DNA from 2 places in the Kitasatospora sp. NPDC048296 genome. Region 2 is predicted to be linked to the other one. Evidence: predicted binding sites of a transcription regulator. Region 2 holds the regulator's gene; the other holds the start of a gene.
The links. The regulator HspR, encoded in region 2, represses chaperone genes until heat shock. The targets are predictions, from matches to a motif close to TTGAGNNNNNNNNNCTCAA.

Region 1 (14,300 bases), on a different contig from region 2:
GGCCAGCTCGTCGGCGCTCACCCCGCCGTCCCGGGCCGCGTCGCGGACCTGGTCGCGGAAGCGGTCGAGCAGTCGCTCCAACTCGCGGGCCGGGTCCTCGGCCGGGTCGGTGCGCGCCCACGACGGCAGGTCGGCGGGGGCGGTGTCGCCGTCCTTGTCCAGGTCGATCCGGGTCACCGTGATCTTCTCGGCCGGCTCGTCCGCGGGCTGGCCCCAACGGGCCGCGTCGGCCAGCCCGGCCAGGCCCTTGGTCAGCTCGGACAGGCCCTCGGCCAGCCCGGTCGGCCAGTCGCCCTTCGCGGCGTGCTCGCGCACCTGCTGCTCGACCCGGCGCTTTATCCGCAGCGCCTCCTGCTGGGCGGCATTGCGGGAGGCCTTGGCCTGCTCGCGCAGTCGGCGGGCCTCCTCCTCGGCGGCCTTCGCCTTGGCCTTGGCGGCCTTCTCCTGCTCCCGGGCGCGCTTGGCCTGCTCCTTGGCCTGCCGCTTGAACTGGGCGAACTCCTCCTTGGCGCGCTGCCAGGACTCGTTGTCGCCCCAGGGCCCGGCCCACGGGTCGCCGCCGCCCTCGGTGCGGTCCGGCCGGGGGGCCTGCTTGGCGGCCTGCCACAGTTCCTCGCGCAGGTCCTTGGCGCTGTCCCGGACGTCCTCCCGGATCGCCCCGGCGAGCTGCGCCACGGAGTCGTGGATCTCCAGTTCCAGCTCGTCCAACTCGCCCTGACGGGCTTCGAGTTCCGTGCGCCCGGCGTCGGTCAGCCGGTAGACCTTGCGGCCGCCCTCGGTGCTGTGGCTGACCAGGCCCTCCTGCTCCAGCTTCGCCAGGCGCGGGTAGACCGTGCCGGCGGAGGGCGCGTACAGGCCCTGGAAGCGCTCCTCCAGCAGGCGGATCACCTCGTAGCCGTGCCGCGGGGCCTCGTCCAGCAGCTTCAGCAGGTAGAGCCGGAGCCGGCCGTGGCCGAACACGGGGGTCATCTCAGGCCTCCTTGGTGAGGTCGGGCCCGGCGGGCGTGTCGGAGCCGGGGGCGGCCGGGAGCTCCTTGACCACCGCCTGGGCGTCGTCCTCGGGCTCGGGGCGGCGCAGCACGGTGACCGCGCCGGAGACGGTGGTGACGTTGAGGCTGCCGCGGCCCTCGCCGAGCTGGCCGGAGATCTTCTTGGCGCCCCAGGTGCTGCTCATCTTGAGTTCGTCGAAGGTGCTGGAGACCTCGCCGCTGGTGGAGCCGGCCTCGACGGTGGCGTCGGCCAGCGAGGGGATGCGGACCACGACCGCGCCGCTGACGGTGTTGACCTTGACGTCGGTCCCGCCCGCCACGTCGAGGTCGAGGGTGACGGCGCCGGTGACGGTGTTGGCCTGGACCTTGTCGGCGGTGCCGGCGATCACGGTGAGCTGTCCGGAGACGCTGTTGACCTTGAGTCGGCCGCCCACCGCCTGGGCGTCCACGTCGCCGGTGACGGTGCCGGCGTCGATCCGGCCGGTCAGGGCGGCCAGGGTGGTGTCGCCGCTGGCGCTCTGCACCGAGACGTGGCCGTCGATGCCGGTGACGCTGGTGTCGGCGGAGACGGTGCCGAGCTTGACGTCGGTGCCGGCCGGGACGGTCAGGGTGACCGCGACGGAGCGCTTGCGCTTGAAGGAGTCGAAGAAGCTGCGGACCGAGCCGATCGACTTGATCCAGTCGCCGAACTCGCTCCAGCTGTTGATGTCCTTGTAGGTGACCGTCAGGACGCCGTCCGCCAGGGTCACGTGCAGGGGATCGCCCTTGAGTTCGGTGACCTCCAGCCGGGCCGGGCCCTCGGCCGCGACCACGTTCACCGAGCCGTCGATGACGCGCACGTGCAGCGCGCGGACCGCGTCCTCGAAGGTGGTCCTGCCCGGCCCTTCGATCGTCCACTGGCTCATCTCTGCCGCCTCCCGTTGCGGATCGCGATGTATCGCGTTCTCTTCTGAAGACGATATATCGCGTTCCGGGAAATGCAAGGGCTTCCGCCCCGGACCCGCCCCGGAGGAATCCCGGAGCCGACCGCGAGGCCTCCCTTACGGGGACACACGAAGGGCCCGGGAGGCGGTTGCCTCCCAGGCCCTTCGTCCGGCGGTCACCGGGTCACTCGTCGTCGTCCTCGTCGTCGAGCCGGGCCAGCCAGGTGGCCAGCCGCTCGACCGGGATCTCGAAGTCCGGGTTGAGGTCGACGAACTCGCGCAGGCGCTCGGCCAGCCACTCGAAGGTGACCTCCTCGTCGCCGCGCCGGTTCTCCAGCTCCTCGATGCCTCGGTCGGTGAAGTACACGGTTCGCTCCGGTCGGATGGGGATTGACCTGGTCAGGATAGACCGGCCGGTCAGCCGGCCCGCCAGGTGCTGAGGGTCACCGAGGCGGCACCCGTGGTCGGGTCGGCCGTGGTGATCGCGGCGATGGCGATGTTGCGGGTCTCCCGGTCACGGATGCAGAGCAGACGGCCGGGCGCGACCCGGTTGTAGGTCAGGTCGGTGTCCGGCCGGGAGTCGATCGCGGCGGCGCACTGCTCGGCCGTCACCGTGGGCTCGGTGATCACGGCGAAGTCGGACTTCTCGTCCCCCGCGCTCTCGAAGGAGTTGGCCTTGCTGCCACTGCCGGTGTTGGTGACGCCGAGGCCCCACTTCAGGTCGCTGGAGCCGCTGCGCGGCACCACGGTGCCCGCGTTCAGGTCGATCCGGTACGCGTCGGAGGAGTACTCGGCGGCCGGGACGGAGAGCGGCTTCTTGTCCAGCAGCAGGGTGTAGCCGACCGGCCGGGCGGGGGCGGAGACGGAGCCCGGGCCGGACTTCGAGGGCGCGGCCGTCACCGGCGGGTTGGCGGCGCCGGTCGGGCTGGGGAGGGAGTCGCCCTGGGTGGGCGCCGGGTTCGTGCCGGGCTGGGCGCCCGTGCCCGGCTGGGCCGCGGTGCCGGTGCTGCTGGTGCCCTTCCTGCCGTCGTCCAGCTTCTTCATCAGCACCACGCCGCCGGCGGTGCCACCGACCGCCATCACCAGGGCGACGGTGAGCAGCACCTTCCAGGACACCCCGCCCTTGCGCCCGGGCTCCGGCTCCGGTGCCTGGGTGACGGCGGTGACCACCGGGCCGGGCGGCGGGGTGTCGAAGGACGGCGGCTCCGGCTGGAGCTGGACGGTCGGCGGGGTGGGCAGCACGGGGGCGGTCGGCGTCTCGGTGGGCGGCTGCGGCGCGCCGTACGCGCCGAGCGGCGGCGGGGCGAAGCCCGGCGGGGGTGTGGCGGGCTGCTGCGGCGGGGGCACCGCGGTGGCCGGGTGGGTCGGCGCGCCGGCCGGCTGCGGGGGAGCGGCCGGGGCCGGCGGGGTGGTGGGCGTGGCCGGCAGCGGGGTCGGCGGGGTCCTGGGCAGGTCGGAGCGGCGGGTGATCTCGGTGTTGACCTGCCGGGGCAGCCAGTCCTCGCCGAACCGCAGCTGGCCGCCGACCTCCGGGTGGTTGCGGGCGGCCTGGATGATCTCGGCGGGCTTGGGGCGGTCCTCCGGGGACTTCGCCAGGCAGCGCTGGATCAGCTCCCGCAGGTCCGCCGGGACGGCCTCCAGGTCCGGCTCCTCGTGCACCACCCGGTAGAGCACCGCGGTGTCCGGCCCGTCGCCGAACGGCGCGGTGCCGCCGGCCACGTACGCGGCCAGGGCCCCGAGCGCGAACACGTCGGTGGCGGGGGTGACGGCACGGCCCTGGGCCTGCTCGGGGGCCATGAAGGCGGGGGAGCCGATCCGGTAGCCGGTGCCGGTCAGCGCGGTGGCGTCGGCGGCCCGGGCGATGCCGAAGTCGATCACCCGGGGGCCGTCCCCGGCGACCAGCACGTTGGCGGGCTTGAGGTCGCGGTGGACCACCTCGACGCTGTGGATCGCCTGCAGCGCCTCGGCGATGCCGCCCATCAGCAGCAGCACGGTGCGGACCGGCAGTGCGCCGTTCTCCCGCACCACCTGCTGCAGGGACGGGCCCGGCACGTACGCGGTGACCAGCCAGGGGGCGTCCGAGTCCAGGCCGCCGGAGTCGATCACCTGCGCGGTGTACAGTCCGTGGATCCGCTGGGCGTTGCTGACCTCCTGCGCGAACCGGCGGCGGAACTCGACGTCCTCGGCGAACTCGGGACGGACCACCTTGAGCGCCACCGGACGCCCGCCCGGCGTGTACGAGAGGTAGACCCGGCCCATGCCGCCGGCGCCGAGCCGGGCGAACAGCCGGTAGCCGCCGACCTCCCGGGGGTCATCGGGCAGGAGCGGCTGGAAGACCGGAGGGAGCTTGCCGGGATGCGACGTGTCGGCGGTCATGCGGTGATCCCCCTGGGAGAGCGGTGAGGTCGTTCGGCCGGGGCCGCGGGCACAATGACGGGCGCCGGGCGGCGATCTGGCGAGGCATAACCTATCGATCCGTCAGGAACTCGTGCGGGCCGGTCCCCGTTTGGTTGCAGAGCTGCGACCTTGACGTGAACAGGAACGCCCGCGGCCCCCGACTCCCTGGTCGGGAGTCGGGGGCCGCGGGCGTCAGCGGTGGTGCGGGGCCTCAGCGCGTCAGAGCGCGTAGACCTCCTCGATCAGCGCCTGCTGCTCGGCGGCGTGCCGCTTGGCCGAGCCGACCGCCGGGGACGAGGCCGAGGTGCGGGCGACGCGGCGCAGACGGGCGTCGCCGCCGCTGCGGCCGATGACGACCTGCAGGTGGTCGACCAGGTTCATCGCGATGAACGGCCAGGCACCCTGGTTGGCCGGCTCCTCCTGCGCCCAGATGAACTGGACGTTGTCGCCGTAGCGGGCCAGCTCCTCCTGGAGCTCGGCCACCGGCAGCGGGTAGAGCCGCTCCATGCGGACGATCGCGGTGTCGGTGACGCCGCGCTCGGCGCGGGCCGCCGCCAGGTCGTAGTAGAACTTGCCGGAGGTGATGATCACCTTGCGGACCTGCGCCGGGTCGACGGTGGTGTCGCCGATGACCGGGCGGAACGAGCCGGACAGGAACTCCTCGGTCGCACTCGCCGCGGCCTTCAGACGCAGCATCGACTTCGGGGTGAAGACGATCAGCGGCTTGTGGTGCGGGTTGTGCGCCTGCCAGCGCAGCAGGTGGAAGTAGTTCGACGGCAGGGTCGGCGCCGCAACCGTCATGTTGTCCTGCGCGCACAGCTGGAGGAAGCGCTCCGGGCGGGCGGACGAGTGGTCCGGGCCCTGGCCCTCGTAGCCGTGCGGCAGCAGCAGGGTGACGCCGGAGTGCTGGCCCCACTTCTGCTCGGCGGAGGCGATGTACTCGTCCACCATGGTCTGCGCGCCGTTGACGAAGTCGCCGAACTGCGCCTCCCACATGACCAGCGCGTTCGGGCGGGTCAGCGAGTAGCCGTACTCGAAGCCCATGGCCGCGTACTCCGACAGCAGGCTGTCGTAGACGGTGTAGCGGGCCTGGTCCTCGGTGAGGTACTGCAGCGGGGTGTAGTCCTCGCCGGTCTTGCGGTCGATCAGGACGGCGTGCCGCTGGCCGAAGGTGCCGCGGCGGCTGTCCTGGCCGGCCAGGCGGACCGGGTGGCCCTCCATGAGCAGCGAGCCGATGGCGAGGGTCTCGCCCATCGCCCAGTCGATGGTGTTGTCCTCGACCGAGGCGGCGCGGCGCTGCAGCTGCGGCAGCAGGCGCGGGTGGACGGTCAGCCAGTCCGGGTGGTTGACCTGCGAGGCGGCGATCCGCTTGACCATCTCCTGGGAGATGCCGGTCTGGATGGAGACCGGGAAGTCGGCGACCGGCTTGCCGGTGGTGGTGCCGGCCGGCGCCTGGGCCGCGTCGCGGACCTCGGCGAAGACCTTCTCCAGCTGGCCCTGGAAGTCCTGGAGCGCCTGCTCCGCCTCTTCCATGGTGATGTCGCCGCGACCGATCAGGCCCTCGGTGTACAGCTTGCGCACCGAGCGCTTCTTGTCGATCAGGTCGTACATCAGCGGCTGGGTGAACGACGGGTTGTCGGCCTCGTTGTGACCGCGGCGGCGGTAGCAGATGAGGTCGATCACGACGTCCTTGTGGAACGCCTGGCGGAACTCGAAGGCGAGCCGCGCGACGCGGACCACGGCCTCCGGGTCGTCGCCGTTCACGTGGAAGATCGGGGCCTCGATCATGCGGGCCACGTCGGTGCAGTACATCGAGGAGCGCGAGGACGCCGGGGCGGCGGTGAAGCCGACCTGGTTGTTCACCACGATGTGCACGGTGCCGCCGGTGCGGTAGCCGCGCAGCTGCGACATGTTCAGGGTCTCCGCGACGACGCCCTGGCCGGCGAAGGCCGCGTCACCGTGGATCTGGATCGGCAGCACCGGGAAGGTGGTGCCGCCCTGGTCCAGGATGTCCTGCTTGGCGCGGGCGATGCCCTCGACGACCGGGTCGACCGTCTCCAGGTGGGAGGGGTTGGCGGCCAGCGAGACCTTGATCTGCTCGCCGTCCAGGCCGGTGAAGGTGCCCTCGGAGCCGAGGTGGTACTTGACGTCGCCGGAGCCGTGCATCGACTTCGGGTCGAGGTTGCCCTCGAACTCGCCGAAGATCTTGCCGTACGGCTTGCCGACGATGTTGGCCAGCACGTTCAGGCGGCCGCGGTGGGCCATGCCGATGACGGCCTCGTCGAGGCGGTGCTCGGCGGCGGAGTCGATGGTCGCGTCCAGCAGCGCGATCAGCGACTCACCGCCCTCCAGCGAGAAGCGCTTCTGACCGACGTACTTGGTCTGCAGGAAGGTCTCGAAGGCCTCGGCGGAGTTCAGGCGGCGGAGGATCCGCAGCTGCTCCTCGCGCTCGGGCTTCGCGTACGGCTTCTCCAGGCGCTCCTGCAGCCACTTGCGCTGCGTCGGGTCCTGGATGTGCATGTACTCGATGCCGACGGTGCGGCAGTAGGTGTTGCGCAGCAGGCCGAGGATGTCGCGGAGCTTCATCATCTTCTGGCCGCCGAAGCCGCCGACCGCGAACTCGCGCTCCAGGTCCCACAGGGTGAGGCCGTGCGTGGTGACGTCCAGGTCGGGGTGCTTGCGCTGCTTGTACTCCAGCGGGTCGGTGTCGGCCATCAGGTGGCCGCGGACCCGGTAGGAGTGGATCAGCTCCATGACGCGGGCGGTCTTGTTGACCTCGTCGTCGTGGGTGGTGGCGACGTCGGTGGCCCAGCGGACCGGCTCGTACGGGATCCGCAGCGACTCGAAGATCTCGTCGTAGAAGCCCTTCTCGCCGAGCAGCAGGCGGTGGATCTCGCGCAGGAACTCGCCGGACGCCGCGCCCTGGATGACGCGGTGGTCGTAGGTCGAGGTCAGCGTCATGATCTTGGAGACGCCGAGGCGGGCCAGGGTCTCCGGGGCGGAGCCCTGGAACTCGGCCGGGTACTCCATGGCGCCGACACCGACGATGGTGCCCTGGTTCTGCATCAGGCGCGGCACGGAGTGCACGGTGCCGATGCCGCCGGGGTTGGTCAGCGAGACCGTGACGCCGGTGAAGTCGTCCATGGTCAGCTTGTTGGCGCGGGCCCGGCGGACGATGTCCTCGTAGGCCTGCCAGAAGCCGAAGAAGTCGAGGGTCTCGGCCTTCTTGATGGCCGCGACGACGAGCTGGCGGTCGCCGTTCGGCTTGACCAGGTCGATGGCCAGGCCCAGGTTGACGTGCTCGGGCTTGACCAGGAAGGCCTTGCCGTCCTCCACCTTGTAGCTGTGGTTCATGCCCGGGGCGGCCTTGATGGCCTGGACCAGGGCGTAACCGATCAGGTGGGTGAAGGAGACCTTGCCGCCGCGGGCGCGCTGCAGGTGGTTGTTGATGACAATGCGGTTGTCGATCAACAGCTTGGCCGGGACGGCGCGGACCGAGGTCGCGGTCGGCACCTCCAGCGAGGCGTCCATGTTGGTGGCGACGGCCTTCGCCGGGCCACGCAGCTGGACCAGCTCGGGGCCGGCCGGGGCGGCGGCCGCGGCCGGGGCAGCGGCGGCGGCCTTCGGGGCCGGCGGCGCGGCCGGCGCGGCGGCGAGCGGGGCAGCGGCCGGGGCCGGAGCGGCCGGGGCGGCGGGCGCGGCCGGAGCAGCAGCAGCGGCGGGCGCGGGGGCAGCGGCAGGGGTCGGCGTGGGGCCGGCCTGGGTCGCGGCCTGGGTCACTGGGGTCACCTCGGTACCGGGCTTGTAGTCGGCGAAAAAGTCCCACCAGGCTCGGTCGACCGAGTTCGGGTCCTGGAGGTACTGCTGGTAGATCTCATCGACGAGCCACTCATTGGGACCAAAGCCAGTGGAGCTTGCCGAGCTGGGGGTTTCAGGATGTGGCGACACGGCGGCAACCGCCCTCTTCCGCTTCCTTTTGGGATGTTTGGACAGCGGGGATTAAGGCTACGCCCCTGACCAGTGATCGCGCAGTCCCCGGGCCCCAGGCGTCGCCCAGATCACAGTCCTGACCTGCAGATTGGCTGAAAAACTACGTTAGAAAGCCGTATCTGAGGGGAACCGATCGGGCCCGATCGCCCCCCATATGTGGACGAAACCGGACAAAGCCTCGACTGGACCGTCCGATGACCTTCGTGTGCGTCTGTGTCGGATCTGTGACAAATGTCCCGGCCCGCTCAGCGCTGCCCGGGCAGCCGGACCTCGATCCGGCAGCCGCTCGGGGACTCAGCCACGGCGATCCGCCCGCCGTGCAGGTCCACCGCCCACCGGGCGATGGCCAGGCCCAGCCCGGTGCCGCCGTCCGCGCCCGCTCCGGAGGCGGTGGCGGTGCCGCTGCGGCTGAACCGCTCGAAGACCCGGGTGCGGTCGGCCGGCGGGATGCCGGGGCCCTCGTCCTGGACCTCCAGCAGCAGGCCGCCCTCCTCGCCCTCGGGCCGGGCGCGCACGGTCACCGTGCCGCCGGGCGGGGAGTGCTTGCAGGCGTTGTCGACCAGGTTGGCGACCACCTGGTGGAGCCGTTCCGGGTCCGCCACGGCGGTCAGGCCGGCCGGGTTGACCTCCAGGGCCAGCCGGACGTCGCCGCGTCTGGAGAAGGCGCCGCCGGCCGTCGCGCCGTCCACGGTGACCCCGCGCAGCACGCCGTCCAGGAACTCGCGCACCTCGAAGGGGCGGGCGTCCAGGTCGACCACGCCGTCGTCGATCTTGGAGAGGTCCAGCAGGTGGGTGACCAGGCGGCCGAGCCGCTCGGTCTGCTCCAGCGCGGCCTCCAGGGTCGCCGGATTGGGCTGGACGACGCCGTCCACCACGTTCTCCAGCACGGCGCGCAGCGCGGCGATGGGCGTGCGCAGCTCGTGCGAGACGTTGGCGACCAGCTCGCGGCGGTGCTGGTCGGCGGCCTGCAGGTCGGCGGCCATGGCGTTGAAGGCGGCCGCCAGCTCGCCGATCTCGTCGCGCGAGTTCACCTCGACCCGGCGGCTGTAGTCGCCGGAGGCCATCGCGCGGGCGGCGTCCGTCATCTCGCGCAGGGGGGCGGTCAGCCCGTGCGCGAGGAACTGCATGAACAGCAGCGAGGCGATCATGGAGAAGACCATGATGATCCGGATCTGGGTCTCGGACCGGATCGCCACGACCACCATCCCGGTGGCCAGGAACACGGAGACGATCACCAGCAGGGCGAGCTTGCCCTTGATCGAGCGGACCGGGTCGAGCGGGCGGATGTCGGCCCAGACCCGGCGGGCGGCGCGGGCGGCCAGCGTCTGCGGGCGCGCGCCGTCGGCGTCCCCGTTGCGTTGCTGTGGAAAGGTCATTGGTCCCTTGTGATCCCCGCGCGGTGGCACGGCGGTCTCGGGACGCGGGCCCCCCGGTGGCCCGTCGCCCGAAGCTCCCGCCGTCAGGAGAGCGGGGCCTCCAGTGCGTAACCGACGCCGTGGACGGTACGGATCCAGCTGGCGCCGATCTTGCGCCGCAGCGCCTTGACGTGGCTGTCGACGGTGCGGGTGCCGGACGCGTCGGTCCAGTCCCACACCTCGGCCAGCAGCTGCTCGCGGGTGAGCACCGCGCGCGGCTGGGCGGCCAGGCAGGCGAGCAGGTCGAACTCGGTGGGCGTCAGGTGGACGTCGCCCGAGGCCAGCCGGACCCGGCGCTGCACGTGGTCGATCTCCAGCTCGCCGAAGCGCAGGCTGCCGAGCGCGGGCGTGCGGGCGGCCTGCTGGGCGCGCTCGACGCGGCGCAGCAGCACGTTGACCCGGGCGGCCAGTTCGCGCATCGAGAACGGTTTGGTCATGTAGTCGTCGGCACCGACGCCGAGGCCGACCAGCAGGTCCGTCTCGTCGTCGCGCGCGGTCAGCATCAGCACCGGCACCGGACGCTGCGCCTGGATCCGGCGGCACACCTCCAGGCCGTCGAAGCCGGGCAGCATGATGTCCAGGACCACCAGGTCCGGCTGCCAGGTGTGGAAGCCGTCCACCGCGCCCGGACCGTCGTGGGCCACGGCGACCTTGAAGCCCTCCGCGCCCAGTCGGGCCGCGATCGACTCCGCGATCGTGGGCTCGTCCTCCACCACCAGCACTCTGCGCTGGCTGCTCACCGTGCCACCGGCGTTGTGGTTGTCCTGCTGAATTTCTGTCACGGTCACGCCACCGCCCCCAGGGCTGCGGGCCGGCCACCTGTGGGGATGGCGGGGCTCCGCTCGTAGTCTTGTTCCGTCGTGGACTGTGCCGGGTCCGCCGTCCCGTCGCGCGCCCAGGAGAGCGGAGGACGGGTGGTTCCCCGTCCACGTCTCCCGCGCACATCGCAGCGTACGGACAGCGGATGCTTTCCGGCAGGTGGACCGGACGTTTCCGGCCCGTGGGGCGGCCGTTCGGCCGCCCGCGGACCCACTGCACGAGTGGGCACGGGCCGATACCTTACCCGGCGAATTTTCACTGCGTAACGGTACGTATGCAGTCCAGTTGACGCCAAGTCGCCGGTCAGAGGCCCTACTGACGCGTCAATCGGAAGAAGGTCTGGACCTATACCGGTAATCCGGCCGGTCCCCGGGGTAACGGTCTTCACGGGCTTTTCTCAGGTGCCTCTCAGAACCTCGACGTACCGTGGCCACGACAACGCTCCGCCGGGTGGAATCAGGGCCCCGCGCCGGTACGTTGGGCTGCGGCGAGGACCGATGGCTGCGGGCGTGGAGCGGAGGCGGCATGGCTGGACTGCGGCGCGACGCCGGCGGGAGCGTGGCCGCGCGGGTGCCGTACGGAATGCTCCGCCACGGGCTGCGCACCGGTGTCTTCGAGTGGCTGCTGGAACGGGTTCCGACACCTCGGCGCAACCCCTTCACGCTCGGATATCTCGCCGTGGTGGGCGCCACCACGACCTTCGCCACGCTCGCCGATCCGGAACTCGTCCAGCGGCTGCAGGAGGCCTCCAGTTCGGACGGCCACAACCTGCTCCAGCATCCTTTGCGCGCTCTTGTGCTGAGTGGGTTCTGGGTCGCCGGGAACGTGTGGATGCCGTACCTGTGGGGCTTCGCCTTCACCCTCGCGCCGCTGGAGCGCAGGGTCGGACCGGCCCGGGCGGCGGCGGTGTTCGCGATCGGGCACGTGTCCGCGACGCTGCTCTCCCAGGGTGTGGTGATCACCGCGGTGGAGACCGGGCGGATGGCGCCCGAGGCGATGGACTACCTGGACATCGGGGTCAGCTACGGCGTGCTCGCCTGCCTGGGTGCGGTGGCCGGGCTGCTGCCCCGGCGCGGGCGGCTGCTGGCGCTGGGCGGCGCCGGGCTGATGATCGCCCAGCAGATCGCCACCGAGAAGGACGTGGTCACGGCCGTGGGGCACCCGGCCGCGGTGCTCGCCGGAGTGGCGCTGTGGCGCTGGCTGCGCGGGGCCGAGCGGCGCCGGCCCCGGCCGCGCCGGCGCTCGGCGACGGTCCCGGCGGCCGGGTCGGCCCCCGCCGCGGTGCACGCCGCCGCACGGCCGTCCGCCGCGGCGCGCTGACCGACCGGCCGCCCCGTCCGGCTGACCTTTCCCCGCGCTTTTGACGGTGCCGTCCGCCGGGTCGTCCCGTGGTCTCCCTGTTCGCTCATGGCGAACAAGGCGCCGGGAACATTCGGTGGGCGCCAGGCCTTAGTCAGGTCGACTCAAGTTCGCTGACTGGGGAGAGATCATGGCTTCGACGTCCACTCCGCTCACCCTGCCCGTACTGCCGCTCGACGACGAGGTCGTGCTCCCGGGCATGGTCGTCCCGCTGGACCTGAAGGACACCGAGGTGCGCGCCGCCGTCGAGGCCGCCCGCGCCGCGGCCACCGGCTCCGGCAAGCCGCAGGTCCTGCTGGTCCCGCGGGTGGACGGCTCGTACGCGGCGGTCGGCACGCTGGCCACCGTGGAGCAGGTCGGCCGCCTGGCGGACGGCCCCGACACCGCCGGGCAGCCGGTGGCGCTGGTGCGCGCCGTGCGCCGGGTCCGGATCGGGGTCGGCACCACCGGCCCCGGCGCCGCCCTCTGGGTGGAGACCACGCCGTTCCGGGAGTCCTCGGTCGGCACGCCGGTGGCCGGGCGGGCCGCCGAGCTCGTCAAGGAGTACAAGGCGCTGTCCACCCAGTGGCTGCGCAAGCGCGGCGCCTGGCAGATCGTCGACCGGGTGGCCCAGATCGAGGGCGTCGGCGAACTCGCCGACAACATCGGCTACGCGCCCTTCGTCACCGCCGAGCAGAAGCTCAAGGTGCTGCTGGAGGCCGACCAGGTCGCCCGCCTGGAGTACGCGCTGACCCTGCTGCGCGACCACCTCGCCGAGGAGGAGGTCAACGACACCATCCGCAAGGACGTCGAGGAGGGCGTGGCCAAGCAGCAGAAGGAGTTCCTGCTCCGCCGCCAGCTGGAGGCCGTCCGCAAGGAGCTCGCCGAGCTGAACGGCGACCCGGCCGACGAGGAGGGCGACTACCGCGCCCGGGTCGAGGCCGCCGACCTGCCCGCGAAGGTGCGGGAGGCCGCGCTCAAGGAGGTGGACAAGCTGGAGCGCGCGTCCGACCAGTCCCCCGAGGGCTCGTGGATCCGCACCTGGCTGGACACCGTCCTGGAGCTGCCCTGGAACGAGCGCACCGAGGACGCGTACGACATCTCCGGCGCCCGCGCCGTGCTGGACGCCGACCACGCCGGGCTGACCGACGTCAAGGACCGGATCGTCGAGTACCTGGCCGTCCGCAAGCGCCGCGCCGACCAGGGGCTCGGGCTGGTCGGCGGCCGCCGGGGAGGCGCGGTGCTGGCCCTGGTCGGGCCCCCCGGGGTCGGAAAGACGTCGCTCGGGGAATCGGTGGCCCGCGCCATGGGCCGCAAGTTCGTCCGGGTCGCGCTCGGCGGCGTCCGGGACGAGGCCGAGATCCGCGGCCACCGGCGCACCTACGTCGGCGCGCTGCCCGGCCGGCTGGTGCGGGCGATCAAGGAGGCCGGCTCGATGAACCCGGTCGTCCTGCTCGACGAGATCGACAAGGTCGGCTCCGACTACCGGGGCGACCCGGCCGCCGCCCTGCTGGAGGTGCTGGACCCGGCGCAGAACCACACCTTCCGGGACCACTACCTGGAGGTCGAGCTCGACCTGTCCGACGTCGTCTTCCTCGCCACCGCCAACGTGCTGGAGGCCATCCCCGAGCCGCTGCTCGACCGGATGGAGCTGGTCCGGCTCGACGGCTACACCGAGGACGAGAAGGTCGTCATCGCCCGCGACCACCTGCTCCCGCGCCAGCTGGAGAAGGCCGGCCTCGGCGACGGGCAGGTCAGCGTGGACGAGGAGGCGCTGCGCAGGCTCGCCGGGGAGTACACCCGGGAGGCGGGCGTGCGCACCCTGGAGCGCTCGATCGCCAGGGTGCTGCGCAAGATCGCCGCACAGGCCGAGCTGGGCGAGCGCGAGCTGCCCGCCACGGTCGGCGCGCAGGACCTGCGCGCCCTGATCGGCCGGCCGCACCACGTGCCGGAGTCCGCCCAGGAGCCCGCCGAGCGACGCACCGCCGTCCCCGGCGTGGCCACCGGCCTCGCGGTCACCGGCGCCGGCGGCGACGTCCTCTACATCGAGGCCTCGCTGGCCGACGCCGAGACCGGCGGCACCGGGCTGACGCTGACCGGGCAGCTGGGCGACGTGATGAAGGAGTCCGCGCACATCGCGCTCTCCTTCCTGCGCTCGCGCGGGGCCGAGCTGGAACTGCCGGTCACCTCGCTGCGCGACCGAGGCGTCCACCTGCACGTCCCGGCCGGGGCCGTCCCCAAGGACGGGCCGAGCGCCGGCATCACCATGACCACGGCGCTGGCCTCGCTGCTCTCCGGCCGCAAGGTGCGCACCGACGTAGCGATGACGGGCGAGGTGTCGCTGACCGGGCGGGTGCTGCCGATCGGCGGGGTGAAGCAGAAGCTGCTCGCCGCCGACCGGGCCGGGGTCACCACGGTGATCATCCCCA
Region 2 (14,300 bases):
TCCCCGGGCTCAACTCTTCCTCCTGGCGATGGGGCCGTTCGTCCGCCGGGTCAGCCCCAGCAGCTCCCGGGCCGGCCCGCTCGGCCGGTGCCCGGCCGGCCACACCGCGCGCAGCGGCCGCCGCAGGTCCAGCTCCTCCGCCAGCGGCACCTCGACCAGCCGCCGGGTGGCCAGCTCCTCCACCACCGCCAGCTCGCTCAGGCAGACCGGCCCCGCCCCGGTCATCGCCGCCGCCTTCAGCGCGGTGGACGAGGCCAGCTCCAGCCGGGGCCGCGTCGCGCCCCCGTACGGCGTCAGCGCCATCTCCAGCACCTCCCGGGTGCCCGAGCCGGGCTCCCGGAGCACCAGCGGGGTGGCCGCCAGCTCGGTCCCGGTCAGCGGGGTGCGCCGACGCGACCACGGGTGACCGGGCGCCACCACGACCACCAGCCGGTCCGCCGCCACCACCGCGCCGGCCAGTCCGGGCGGGGTGGACGGGCCCTCGACGAAGCCGAGGTCGGCCTCCCGGGCCAGCACGTGCCCGGCGACCTCCGCCGAGTTCGCCGTCCGCAGCGTCACCGCCGTCCCCGGGCTGGCCTCGGCGAGCGCCAGCAGCCAGCCCGGCATCAGGTACTCGGCGACGGTCAGGCTGGCCACCACCCGCAGCTTGGCGTCCCGCCGTTCGCGCAGCGCGTCGATCCCGGCGTCCAGCGCCTGGGCCGCCTCCACCACCTGCCGGGCCCACTCGACCACCAGTCGGCCCGCCTCGGTGGGCCGGCTGCCCCGGGGCGAGCGCTCCAGCAGCGCGACGCCGATCTGCCGCTCCATGCCCTTGATCCGGGCGCTGGCGGTCGGCTGGCTGACGCCCAGCTCGGCCGCGGCCCGGCCGACGCTGCCCAGTCGGGCCACCGCGAGCAGCAGTTCCAGGGCGCCCAGTTCGGGGACGTGCGGGGAGAGGGGCATAGGTTCAGGCTATGTCCTCATAGGATTCGCGGCGCTACCGGCGGCCGGGCCGCCGGGCCAGGGTGGAACCATGTCCACCTCGGTCGATGTCCGTCCGCTCACCCGTCCCGCTCCCCGTACCCGGCTCTCCCGGTTCGACCTCGCCCAGCTCGGCCCCAACTGGTACGCCGCCGTGATGGGCACCGCGATCATCGCCAACGGCGCCGCCGCCCTGCCGGTCCGGGTGCCCGGGCTGATCGGCTTCGGCGAGGTGATGTGGGCGCTCGGGCTGGCCGCCCTGCTGGTGCTGGCCGGGGCCCGGCTGGTCCACCTCACCCGGCACCGCGAGGCGGCCCGCGCCCAGCTGCTGGACAACCCGGCCACCGCGGTCTTCTACGGCTGCCCGCCGATGGCGCTGCTGGCGGTCGGGCTCGGCACCCTGCTGCTCGGCTCCCGGGTCATCGGCACCGGTCCGGCGGTCGCCCTGGACGCCGTGCTGTGGGGCGTCGGCACGCTGTACGCGCTGACCGTCGCGGCCGGCATCCCGTACCTGATGATCACCCGGCACCCGGTGTCCGCGCTGGAGGCCAACCCGACCTGGCTGCTGCCGGTGGTCGCACCGCTGGTCGCCTCCGCCTGCGGCCCGGCCCTCGTCCCGCACCTGCCCGCCGGAGCACCCCAGCAGGCCCTGCTGTACGGCTGCTGGGCGCTGTTCGGGGTCGGCCTGCTGGCCACCCTGGTGCTGCTGCCGGTGGTGTTCACCGGGCTGTTCCACAGCAAGCTGCCCGCCCTGACGCTCACCCCCGCGCTGTTCCTGGTGCTCGGCCCGCTCGGCCAGTCCGTCACCGCGATCCACCAGCTCGCCGACGCCGCCCGCCCGGTGCTGCCCGCCCTGGCGCCCGTCATGCTGCCGCTGGCCGAGCTGTACGGCATCGCGGTGATCGGCGTCGCGATGCTCTGGCTGGCCGTCGCGCTCACCGCCAACCTGCGGGCCCGCCGGGCCGGGATGCCGTTCGCGATGACCTGGTGGGCCTACACCTTCCCGATCGGCACCTGCGTCACCGGCGCCGCCGCGCTCGCCCGGCACACCGGCTTCGGCGGCTTCACCGCGCTGGCCGCCGGGCTCTACCTGCTGCTGGTCGTCGCCTGGGGGCTGGCGGCGGGGGGCACCGCCGCAGGGCTGGTGCGCGGGCGACTGCTGGCGCGCTGACCCGGTCGGACGGCCGGTCGGACGGTCAGTCGAAGGAATGGCCCCGGCTCAAAAGCAGGCCGCCGTTGCAGGAATGCGCACCTTCAGGCTGACCGTGCACAGCCAACCGGCCGCCGCTGCCCGCACCCCCCGCTGGCCTCGGGCTTTACCGGAATCCCGCCCGCCGCCCACGGCACCGCATCGGCACCGGGATGCAGGTACCTGCAAATGCGCGAACCTGAACTCGGGCGACACTTGTCCACCGGGCGTCACGCTGTGAGGGTGGAGGCACGCCAAGGTCGCCGGGCAACCGCAGCCCGAGAGTGGCGACTTGCTCTTCAGGTCTGACCACGTGTGCAACGTTCAGCACGCGTGGAACGGGGGGGAAGAGCGCCGGCCGGGGTCCATGTGTGGTGATGGACTCCGGATCCGGATCCGTCGAGGCGTTGCTGCTCCGCCTCGACGGAAGCGCCTGGGCATTGGCGTGCCGACGGCGGCCCCCGGGCACCCGGTGTGCGACGGCACCCGGACCCGGGGGCCCGCCGTCCGACCGGTACCGTGAGCACGCCCGGCAGCCGGTACCGCGCACCCGCGACTCGCGTGTACGGGCGGGGGCAACACCAGGGGAGAGGCGTCCGGCAGGGAGAGTGCGACGTGACGGCGGAACCGGCGGTCACGCCGCACCACGCGGTACCCGTGGGCGGGGAGCCCGACGAGGCGGCCCGGCAGCTCTACCTGGCGATCATCGCCGAAGGCGGCCGCATCCCCTGCGCCGACATCGGGGACACCGACCGCGACGCGCTCCGGCAACTCCTCGACATCGGCCTGCTGATGGCCAACCGGATGGACCGCTGCTACACCGCCGTCAGCCCGCGCTCGGTCAGCGACCGCCTCGGCTCCGAGCTCCGCAGCGAGGCGACCCGGCTGCTGGTCCGCGCGGAGAACCTCCCGGGCGCCCTCGACGGCCTCACCCGCGCCTACGACGCGATGCCCCGTCCGTCCGGCCGCTCCAGCGGCGCGGTCTACGTCGAGGGCCACGTTCACATCCGCCAGCGGATCTCCCAGCTGGTCTCCGACTGCCGCTCCGAGGTGCTCACCGCCCAGCCCGGCCACCGACCCGCCGACACCCTCCAGGTCGCCCTCGCCCAGGACGTCCAACTCCTCCAGCGCGGCTGCTCGCTGCGCACCATCTACCAGCCGGTCGCGCTCGCCGAGGCGCCCGCGCTCGCCTACGCCGAGGAGGTCACCCGGCACGGCTCCCAGATCCGGATCCTCGACGAGCCCTTCCAGCGGCTGATCGTCTTCGACCGCAGCGTCGCCGTCATCGCCGCCAACGACGACAACAGCACCGCCGCCTTCATCAGCGACCCGGCCGCCCTCACCTTCCTGATCGGCGCCTTCGAACGCGACTGGGCCCGCGCCGACAGCACCGAGGCCGCCGCCGCCCTCGGCCAGGGCCCCGCCCGCTCCATCCCCGACCGGGTCGGCCGCCTCCTCGCCCGCGGCCTCACCCAACGCGCCGTCGCCACCCGCCTCGGCCTCAGCGAACGCACCGTCGCCGCCCACATCTCCCGCCTCCGCGACCGCTACGGCGCCCAGACCCTCTTCCAGCTCGGCTGGCTGATGAGAGGCTCCCGCGATGACTGACGAGCCCGCCCCGGCCGAGCGCGCCCTCTACCTCGCCGCCGTCCGCGGTGGCGGCCGCCTACGCCCCGAGGACCTCGCTCCCGCCGACCGCCCCACCGTCGCCGCCCTCGTCGCCCGCGGCCTGCTCACTCCCACCGCCACCGGCTACACCGCCGCCAACCCGCGCGCCCTCGGCGACCGCCTCGGCGTCGAACTCCGCACCCGCGCCACCCGCCTGCTGCTCCACGCCGAGCGCCTCCCGGTCGCCCTCGGACCGCTCACCCGGGCCTACGAGGCGGTCCGCCGACCGGACGGGCCGGGCGGGCCGGGCGGGCCGGGCGGTTTCGGGCCGGAGAGTGTGGAGTTCGACACCGCCGTCGACATCCGCCAGCGCATCGCCGAGCTCATCTCCGAGTGCAAGGAGGAGTTCCTCGCCGCCCAACCCGGGCCGCGCCCCCTCGACGGCCTCCAGATGGCCCTCGCCCAGGACCTCTCCCTGCTCCGCCGCGGCTGCTCGATGCGCACCCTCTACCAGCCGGTCACCCTCACCGACCATGCCGTGCTGCGGCAGATCGCCCTCCGCACCCGGCAGGGCGCCCGGGTCCGGGTGCTCGCCGAACCCTACGAACGGCTAATGATCTTCGACCGCTCGGTGGCCGTCATCCCGGCCGCCGAGGACCGCAGCCGCGCCGCCTTCCTCACCGACCCCACCACCGTCGCCTACCTGGTCGCCCACTTCGAACGCGACTGGGCCCGCGCCACCCCCGCCGACCACCACATCGAAGCCCCGCACCCCACCACCGTCCGCATCGGCCGCCTCCTCGCCCGCGGCCTCACCCAACGCACCGTCGCCACCCGACTGGGCCTCAGCGAACGCACCGTCGCCGGCCACATCGCCCGCCTCCGCGACCGCTACGGCGCCCAGACCCTCTTCCACCTCGGTTGGCACCTGCGCGGAGAACACCATGGCTGACGCCTCCGCCCTCCTCTCCGCCGCCCTCCCGGACGCCGCCGCCCGCGCCCTCTACCTCGCGGTGCTGCGCGAGGGCGGCCGCATCCGCGCCGCCGAGGTCGGTCCGGCGGACCGGGCGGCGCTCCAGCGGCTGGTGGAACTCGGGCTGCTGGTACCGCAGTTGCAGGACGCCGCGTACAGCGCGATCGACCCGCGTGCGGCCACCGAACGGATCGGCACCGAAATCCGCTTCCAAGTCGCCCGACTGCTTACGGAAGCCGAACAACTCCCGGAACTGATGGGCGATCTCACCCGGGCATACGACGCGACTCCGAAACGGCGGGGCGACTCGACCGGGGTGCGATACATTTCGGGAAAGGAGCAAATTCGGCACGAACTGGGGCAATTGAGCCAGGAGTTCCCCAACGAGGGCCTGACCGCCCAGCCCGGCGGCCCCCGGTTGCCCACCGAAATGCCTGACGCGCTCGACCGTGCCCGTCGCTACCGCGAACGCGGCGGAACCTTGCGCACCCTGTACGAGCGCTCGGCCAAGCTCGACCCGGCGACCGTACGGTTCGCCGCTCAAACCGCCCAACTCGGTTCCACCACACGAGTCCTCGCCGTACCGTTCAAGCGCTTCCTGGTCTTCGACCGTGCCGTCGCCATCATCCCCGCCGCCTCGGACTACTCCAGCGCCGCCGTGGTCGACGACCCGGCGATGGTCGCCTTCGCGGCCGATACCTTCGAGACGCTCTGGCAGCAGGCCGAAGGAGTCAACTGGGCGTCCCTGGCTGCTGGTTCCGCTGAGCCCGCCGTCCACGAGCGGGTTGCCGGACTGCTCGCCCAGGGCCTCACCCAACGGTCGATCGCGAGTCGCCTGGGCCTGAGTGAGCGCACGGTCGCCAGCCATATCGCCCGCCTGCGCGAGCTGTACGACGCCGAGACGCTCTTCCAACTCGGCTGGCATTTGAGAGGTGAGCAGTCATGACCGATCACGGCCTCATGCTTCCCGACGGCGCCGCCCGCGAGCTCTACCGCGCGATCCTCCGCGAGGGCGGCCGCATCCGCATCGCCGACATCCAGGAGCGGGACGCGGCGACCGTCCAGTCGCTGCTGGACCTGGGCCTGCTGAAGCCGTACGTCTCGGACGGGTCGCTCAGCGCGATCAACCCGCGCTCGGTCACCGCCCGTCTCGGCGCCGATCTGCGGGCGGCGGGTACCCGCCTGATGATGCAGGCCGAGCAACTCCCGATCCTTCTAGGCGACTTGACCGCCGCCTACGACACCGCCCCGCGACGCCACGACCGCACCGGAACCATCCGGATCGTTGAAGGCGGCGAGAACATCCGGCACCGGATCTCGCAGCTCAGCGAAGAGCTGAACCATGAGGCGCTTTCGCTCCACCCCGGTGGAGCCAGGCCGACGGACGCCACCGGCGACATCGTGGAAACCGCCCGCCGTTTTGTTGAGGCCGGCGGTTCGATGAACACCATTTACGAGGACACGGCCCGACTCGATGGTCCGACCGTCCGTCTGGCCGCTCGCTTGACCGACATCGGCTGCCGCATCCGGGTCGCACCGTTTTCGCTCACCAAGATGATGATCTTCGACCGCACCGTGGCCGTCATTCCGGCCTCGGCCGATCTCGATGCCGCGGCTTTCGTGGAAGACCCGGCCACGGTCGTCTTCCTGGCGGAGGTCTTCGAGCGATTCTGGCAGCTCTCCGAGGGTGTCAACTGGGCGGCCCTGGCCGCAGGTTCCACGGACTCCGACCCTCGCGAGCAGGTGGGCCGCCTGCTCGCGAGGGGCCTCACCCAGCGGGCCATCGCCACTCGCCTGGGCCTGAGCGAGCGAACAGTCGCCGGTCACATCGCCCGCCTGCGCGAGCTGTACGACGCCGAGACGCTCTTCCAGCTCGGCTGGCAGATGAGGGGGGCTCGCGGTGCCTGAGCCGGTACTCGATCTGCCCGGGCCACCATTGGCCGCGCAGCCCGGGCGGAGGCGGCCGGGCTGCGCGGCGAGCGGCGGAAGCAAGAGCCCGGAGGGGGATCCGGGGGGTGCGCTCTGCTCAGCCGGTGGCGGCGCCGGTCGGCCAGTAGCCGGGGACGGAGGACTGCTGTCGGGGGACGTTGAACTGCTCGCCGGGCGCGGTCCAGAAGCCCTCGCGCAGGGAGAGCGCCATGCCGGCCCAGTCCAGGGCGGTCTCCACCGTGTGGTTGAGGGCCTCCTGCGACCAGGTGTCGTCGAAGACCAGCGGCAGGACGGGGGCGACCTGCTCGATGGTGGCGATCAGCGGGTTGTGGGTGATCGCCTCGTCGACGAGCAGGACGATCGGCTTCCGCAGGGCCGACGCCCAACCCAGCTCCAGGCTCACCCCGGCCGAGAGCGGGGCACCGACGTAGGCGAAGACCAGGTCCGCGGACTGCAGGGCGCGGAAGTCGGACGGCACCCGGGGCTCGGGCGCGCGGCCGGCGACGGTCCAGGCGTCGCTGTGGTGCGCGCTGTACACGGCGGCGCCGCTGCGGAGCAGGGTGGTGCGGAGCGTCGTCAGCCGCGTCCGGCTGGCGAGGGTCACCACGCTGTCGGCCGGGCCGGTCAGCCGCATCAGCGGCGCGGCCAGGAACACACGTGCACGCCGACCCTCAGGGGCCTGGCTGTCGTGGTGACGCAGGTAGGGCTCGGTCATGTCGACTCCGGGGAAAGGCCGACCGGGTGGAGGAGGCGGTGCCGGTAGGCGTGTTTAGTTGCTGCTTCAAGGAATCCGATGGTTAAGCAGGAAGGAAATTTGACGGTACAGCGGCAAGTCTTCCGGCTTCATGGGACCATCGGGAGCGAACTGATCGTCTATCAGCGGTGATGGCTTCGTCCAGCGGTCCGCCCTGGCATCTGGATGCCTGGCAGAGAGATGACGCTCGCTCTGTTGGTCGACAGGTGACACTGGAGCAAGGCATGCGGCATCATGTGGACGCTAGTGCTATTAGTCCAACTTGCGGACTTGAGAGGAAGAGGGTGGGTCCATGTCCCGTATGCGCCGACTTGTCCGTAAGGCTGTGCTGTCCACGGTAGTGGGCGCTTCCCTCGTGGCCGCTGGTGTCTCCGTCGGAGGTTATGGGCCCTTCGGGATGGCGCATGGCCGTGCGACCGTTGCTGTTGTCGGGGCGGAGACGGTGGCTGACGACTTTCACTGGTAGGACCGGCCCGTGACCGGATTGCTCGGCCGGCAGGCGGACGGAACGCCAGGTCTCCTGTGCACGCCGAATGGCCCATTGGCCTGGGCGTACCGTCTCCCGGCTTCCGTCGGTGTCCCGTGAACCGGCGGCGCGACCGACAGGCGCCGCCCGTATCGGGCCGCTGCCATTCCGTGTCCGCAGAGGAGCCTCGGGTCACGGTGTCAGTGGCCTGCGCGATCCGCCTTTGCGGCGTGCCCGAGTACGTAGCCGAGCTGGAAGAGCGAGTCGACGTTGTACTCCTCGCGCATTTCCGCGATGTGCCTGGCCAGGGTCCGTTCGCTGATGCCGAGTCGCCGTGCGATGACTCGGTGATTCGTTCCGGATAGCAGTAGGTCGATGATCGTCTGTCGGAGCTGTGAAACCACCTGCTGGGGTACGGTGCGGTCGCCTTCGAAATCCAGGGCTCTGCTCCAGTTTCGTTCGAAAACCTCTTGAGCGAGATAGTTGATCACTGCCGCGTCATGGACGAAAGCGGCCAGATTGTCACCGGCGATTGGAATGACGGCGAGCCGTCGATCGAAGATCAGCAGTCGCGTGTACGGCTCGTCCAGGGTCCGGAACTGCCACCCCTCCTTGGCGAGTGTGGCGACATAGTCCCTGGTGGGTTGGTGGTAGCGGGTGCTCGCGTTGTAGATCGACCGCATCGACGCACCGGTTCGAATGATGTCGAGATCCCGTTTCAGGAATGAAGTCAGCATTTCGGAGGGGCGTGGCCCTCCAGGCTGCATGGCGAGACCTTCGGTCATGCCGTTGGCCATGGCCTGTTGTAGCCGTTGGTTAATCACCGCCCGGCCCTGAACGTACTCGATGGGGCCGCCGCTCTGGTCCGGCGTGTGAAATGCCTCCGCCAGATCTGTCAATTCACCCGGAATTGAAACCGCGCGGGACAAGAGGTCGAGAGCCTGGCGCTGCCAAGTTGAGCTCAGGCTGGCGGCAAGTTTTTCAGGGTCGGCGGCGAACAATGACCCGGGCTCGTCGTTGTCCGATATCAGAAGTCCGAGTCCCAGCAACTCCTGGATGGCCTCACCCTCCTCCTGAGAGCAGGTATCCCTGGTGAGCCGGCCGTTGCCCGCCAACGCTTTGAGGTACAGCGTGCGGGCGCCGGGAGACAGGATCGGCGATCGACCGTGGCTGTTCACCAGGTGCTCTCGATCACTCACTTTCGGCTCCTTGTCGTCGACCGGACAACTAGTCAACGCGACTGAAGTCCGCAGCCTCAGGGATCTTAATCCGAGACCGCGATCCGATGCTCAGGTCAAATGAAGGCCGTCAAGGCGCCCGGCAGTTGCTCCGAAACCAGCACTCTCTCACCAACACCGAGCCGCCGGCACCCCCCGAACAGGAGGGAGCCGGCGGCTGGCGAGGTGAGCAGTGCCCCGGGTCAGCGCCTGGGGCGCCAGACGACGAGGGCGCTGGACTGGGGGGTGGGGGGCTGGTACGGGACGAGGTCGCGGCGGTAGGAGGCGTGGACGGCGGCCTCGCGCTGCTGGAGGGCGGTGGCGGCGCCTTCGAGCGAGTCGACCAGCTCGGTGATGCGGGCCTGGAGGGCGGCGACCTGGTTCTCCAGCTCGATGATCCGCTTGATGCCGGCCAGGTTGATGCCCTCGTCCTGGGAGAGCCGCTGGACCTCCCGCAGCTGCTGGATGTCGCGGGCGGAGTAGCGGCGGCCGCGGCCGGCGGTGCGGTCGGGGCAGACCAGGCCGAGGCGGTCGTACTGGCGCAGGGTCTGCGGGTGCAGGCCGGACAGCTCGGCGGCGACCGAGATGACGTACACCGGGGTTTCCTCGGTGAGCACGTACTGCGGCGGGGCCGCGGCGGTGCGCCGGGTGCGGCGGGGGCCGTTGCCGGGAAGGCCCTCGCCGAGGCCGGGGCCGATCGGGCTGTCGGGGGTCATCGGGTTCGGGGACATCTGGTCGTCACGCTCCCTTCGCCGCCCGGAAGAGGGCGGCTCGCGGGTCGTCGGAGGCGGTGGCCTCGCGGTACTGCTCCAGGGCGTTCAGCGCGTCGCCGTCGACGTGCTGAGGCACCACGACCTCGACGGTGACGAGGAGGTCGCCGCGGGTGCCGTCCTTGCGGGTGGCGCCCTTGCCGCGGGCGCGCATGGTGAGACCGTTGGCGCTGCCCGGGGGCAGCTTGAGCTTGACGGCGGGGCCGCCGAGCGTGGGTACCTCGATGGTGGCGCCGAGGGCCGCCTCGGGGAAGGTGACCGGGACGGTGACGGTCAGGTTGTCGCCCTTGCGGCCGAACACCGGGTGCGGGTCGACGTGGACGGTGACGTAGAGGTCGCCGGGCTGGCCGCCGCGCTCGCCCTGGGCGCCCTTGCCCTTGAGCCGGATCCGCTGGTCGGCCTGGACGCCGGCCGGGATGCGGACCTGCATGGTGCGGGCCGAGGTGGCCCGGCCGCTGCCGTGGCAGTCGGTGCACGGGTCGTCGACGATCATGCCCCGGCCGCGGCAGTCCTTGCACGGCTCGGAGAGCGCGAAGGCGCCCTGGCCGCGGCTGACGGTGCCGGCGCCGACGCAGGTCGGGCAGACCCGCGGGGTGGTGCCGGACTTGGCGCCGGTGCCGTTGCAGACGCGGCAGGGGGCCTGGCTGGTCATCCGCAGCGGGACGGTCGCGCCGTCCACCGCCTCCTCGAAGGAGAGCGTCACCTCGGTCTCGACGTCGGCGCCGCGCCGGGGCTGGGCCTGCCGGGTGCCGCCGCGGTTGAACAGGCCGCCGAAGACGTCGCCGAGCCCGCCGCCACCGCCGCCGCCGCCCTGGTTACCGCTGAAGAGGTCGCCGAAGTCGAAGCTGTAGCTGCCGGTGCCGGGGCCGCCGGTGCGGAAGCCGCCGTTGGCGAAGAGGCTGCGGGCCTCGTCGTACTCCTTGCGGCGCTTCTCGTCGGAGAGGACGTCGTACGCCTCGGAGATGTCCTTGAAGCGCTCCTCGGCCTTGGCGTCGCCCTTGTTCGCGTCCGGGTGGAACTCGCGCGCCAGCTTGCGGTAGGTCTTCTTGATCTCGGTGGCGGTGGCGTCCTTGGGCACGCCGAGGACCTTGTAGTAGTCCTTCTCGACAAAGTCCTTGCCGCTCATACGTCCACCTCGCTGCGCTCGGCAGCCGCTGAGCGGTTCACGCGCCCCTCGATGGTTCGCTCGCTGCGCTCGCTCACGGCCTCCGCCACCTCCCGATGTCCATCGTCACTGCGCTGTCAACGGCAACTGGAAGAAGAGCCGTTGACAACGCGCTGCGGAGCCGGCCGCCGTGTTGGCCGGCGTACGACTCCGCAGCGCACTGGTTGTCAGCTGTCACAGGTTGTCAGCTGTCCGAGCCACCGTCGGACGTGTCCGCGTCGGCGGACTTCGCCTCGGCGTCCGGGGCGGACGTCGTCTGGGTGCCCGGCTGGGGCTCCGCCACGGCGACCATCGCCGGGCGGATGATCCGCTCGCCGATGCGGTAGCCGGGCTGGAGGATCTGCACGCAGGTGTCCTCGGTGACGTCCGAGGAGTAGCTGTGCATCAGCGCCTCGTGCTGGGTCGGGTCGAAGGGCTCGCCCTCCTTGCCGAACTGCTGGAGGCCCAGCTTGGCGACGACCGTCTCCAGGGACTCGGCGACGGACTTGAAGCCGCCCGTCACCTCGCCGTGCTCGCGGGCGCGGCCGATGTCGTCCAGGACCGGGATCAGGGACTCCAGGATGTTGGAGACCGCGATCTCGCGGACGGTCAGTCGGTCGCGCTCGACCCGCTTGCGGTAGTTCTGGTACTCGGCCTGCAGCCGCTGCAGGTCCGCGGTGCGCTCGGCCAGCTCGCGCTTGGCCGTGGCGAGATCCTCGGAGCCCTCGCCGGCACCCGCCGCCGCGGCCTCCTCGGCAGCCTTGATCACGGCCTCCTCGGCGGCGGAGTCGTCGCCGGGCTTGCCGCCCTGCGGCTTGTCCGTCATGCCGACGCACCGCCCTTGGGCTTCTCGTCGTCCACGATCTCGGCGTCGACGACGTCGTCCTCCTTGGCGTGGGTGGACTCGCCGGCCGCGGCCGCACCGGCACCGGCGGCGTCGGCGTTGGCGTACAGCGCCTGGCCGAGCTTCTGGGCGGTGGTGGAGACCTTCTCCGAGGCCTCGCGGATCTTCGCGATGTCCTCGCCCTTCAGGGCCTCCTTGAGCTCGCCGATGGCGGTCTCGACCTCGGTCTTGACGTCGGCCGGGAGCTTCTCGGCGTTGTCGGCGATGAACTTCTCGGTCGAGTAGACGAGCTGCTCGGCGGAGTTGCGGGTCTCGACGGCCTCGCGGCGCTTGTGGTCGTCCTCGGCGTACTGCTCGGCCTCGCGGCGCATGCGGTCGACCTCGTCCTTCGGCAGCGAGGAGCCGCCGGTGACGGTCATCTTCTGCTCCTTGCCGGTGCCGAGGTCCTTGGCCGCGACGTGCATGATGCCGTTGGCGTCGATGTCGAAGGTGACCTCGATCTGCGGCAGGCCGCGCGGCGCCGGCGGCAGGCCGGTCAGCTCGAACATGCCGAGCTTCTTGTTGTACGCGGCGATCTCGCGCTCGCCCTGGTAGACCTGGATCTGCACGGACGGCTGGTTGTCCTCGGCCGTGGTGAAGATCTCGGAGCGCTTGGTCGGGATCGTGGTGTTGCGCTCGATCAGCTTGGTCATGATGCCGCCCTTGGTCTCGATGCCGAGGGACAGCGGGGTGACGTCCAGCAGCAGGACGTCCTTGACCTCACCCTTGAGGACACCGGCCTGGAGCGAGGCACCGATGGCGACGACCTCGTCCGGGTTGACGCCCTTGTTGGCGTCCTTGCCGCCGGTCAGCTCGCGGACGAGCTCGGCGACGGCCGGCATGCGGGTCGAGCCACCGACCAGGACGACGTGGTCGATCTCGGAGAGCGAGATGCCGGCGTCCTTGATCACGTTGTGGAACGGGATCTTGCAGCGCTCCAGCAGGTCGGCGGTCAGCTGCTGGAACTGGGCGCGGGTGAGCTTCTCGTCCAGGTGCAGCGGGCCCTCGGCGGAGGCCGTGATGTACGGCAGGTTGATCGAGGTCTCGGAGGACGAGGACAGCTCGATCTTGGCCTTCTCGGCTGCCTCGCGCAGACGCTGCAGGGCCATCTTGTCCTTGGACAGGTCGACGCCGTGGCCGCTCTGGAAGGTCTTGACCAGGTGGTCGACGACCTTCTGGTCCCAGTCGTCGCCACCGAGGTGGTTGTCACCGTTGGTGGCCTTCACCTCGACGACCCCGTCGCCGATCTCCAGCAGGGAGACGTCGAAGGTGCCACCGCCGAGGTCGAAGACCAGAATGGTCTGGTCGTCCTTGTCCAGGCCGTACGCGAGGGCGGCCGCGGTCGGCTCGTTGACGATGCGCAGGACGTTCAGGCCCGCGATCTCGCCGGCCTCCTTGGTGGCCTGGCGCTCGGAGTCCGAGAAGTACGCCGGGACGGTGATGACGGCGTCGGTGACGGTCTCGCCCAGGTACGCCTCGGCGTCGCGCTTCAGCTTCTGCAGCACGAAGGCCGAGATCTGCTGCGGCGTGAAGTCCTTGTTGTCGATGTTGATCTTCCACCCGGTGCCCATGTGGCGCTTGACCGAGCGGATGGTGCGGTCGACGTTGGTGACCGCCTGGCGCTTGGCCACCTCGCCGACCAGGACCTCGCCGTTCTTGGCGAAGGCGACGACGGACGGCGTGGTCCGGGCGCCCTCGGCGTTCGTGATGACGGTGGGCTCGCCACCCTCGAGAACGCTGACGACCGAGTTCGTCGTGCCGAGGTCGATGCCGACCGCGCGTGCCATCGTAGATACCTCCACGGAAGAGTTGAGCTTTACGGGCTCAAGCATGCATGAGGCCCACGAACGAGTCAACAGCCTTGAGCTGTCCTGGCTCAACTTTGCTGCGGCGGCGCTTCCCCTCTTCCGTTTTGCTCCGAATGGATGAGTATGGCCTTACGTGACTGCCGCCATACCTTGAGCACCTTCTGAATCGGTGCTAACGGGCGGTAAGGTCCGGCCGGTGGGTGGTTAAGTTACCCACGAGTACACTTGACCGACTTATACCTTCACCGCCGCTGGAGTACGGAGAAGCCGGATGCAGCTAGCAGCGATCGTCATCTCACTGGGCACGACCGTGGTCGGCGTGGCGCTGTTCGCTCGTGCCATCGCGCAGATCTACCGGTTCGTCCGGCTCGGCCAGCCCGTCCCGAAGGGCGCGCGGATCAACGACCCGGTGGCCCGCACGGTGACCCTGATCCGTGAGTTCCTCGGGCACACCCGGATGAACAAGTGGGGCGTCGTCGGCGTCGCCCACTGGGCTGTCGCGGTCGGCTTCTACGCGCTGATCCTCACCCTGGTCGGCGCGTTCGGTCAGCTCTTCGACCCGGACTTCGAGGTCCCGATCGTCGGGGACTGGACGCCGT

Region 1: a site for HspR is predicted at 11,982-12,000, ahead of lon (endopeptidase La). Genes of this name have one in related genera too.

The regions. Positions count from the first base shown of each region.
Region 1 covers NZ_JBICZB010000003.1:190,352-204,651, forward strand. The annotation lists gene ACGF12_RS03855 (PadR family transcriptional regulator) at 1-969, opposite strand, end outside; gene ACGF12_RS03860 (DUF4097 domain-containing protein) at 971-1,894, opposite strand; gene ACGF12_RS03865 (DUF6104 family protein) at 2,097-2,279, opposite strand; gene ACGF12_RS03870 (protein kinase) at 2,330-4,288, opposite strand; gene ACGF12_RS03875 (multifunctional oxoglutarate decarboxylase/oxoglutarate dehydrogenase thiamine pyrophosphate-binding subunit/dihydrolipoyllysine-residue succinyltransferase subunit) at 4,529-8,257, opposite strand; gene ACGF12_RS03880 (sensor histidine kinase) at 8,545-9,675, opposite strand; gene ACGF12_RS03885 (response regulator transcription factor) at 9,759-10,496, opposite strand; gene ACGF12_RS03890 (rhomboid-like protein) at 11,059-11,853, shown strand; gene lon (endopeptidase La) at 12,023-14,300, shown strand, end outside.
Region 2 covers NZ_JBICZB010000001.1:105,043-119,342, reverse strand. The annotation lists gene ACGF12_RS00555 (LysR family transcriptional regulator) at 10-942, opposite strand; gene ACGF12_RS00550 (TDT family transporter) at 1,013-2,131, shown strand; gene ACGF12_RS00545 (LuxR C-terminal-related transcriptional regulator) at 2,765-3,757, shown strand; gene ACGF12_RS00540 (LuxR family transcriptional regulator) at 3,750-4,709, shown strand; gene ACGF12_RS00535 (LuxR C-terminal-related transcriptional regulator) at 4,702-5,676, shown strand; gene ACGF12_RS00530 (LuxR C-terminal-related transcriptional regulator) at 5,673-6,638, shown strand; gene ACGF12_RS00525 (hypothetical protein) at 6,757-7,374, opposite strand; gene ACGF12_RS00520 (helix-turn-helix domain-containing protein) at 8,080-9,078, opposite strand; gene ACGF12_RS00515 (heat shock protein transcriptional repressor HspR) at 9,300-9,827, opposite strand; gene dnaJ (molecular chaperone DnaJ) at 9,835-10,992, opposite strand; gene grpE (nucleotide exchange factor GrpE) at 11,216-11,836, opposite strand; gene dnaK (molecular chaperone DnaK) at 11,833-13,680, opposite strand; gene ACGF12_RS00495 ((Fe-S)-binding protein) at 13,973-14,300, shown strand, end outside.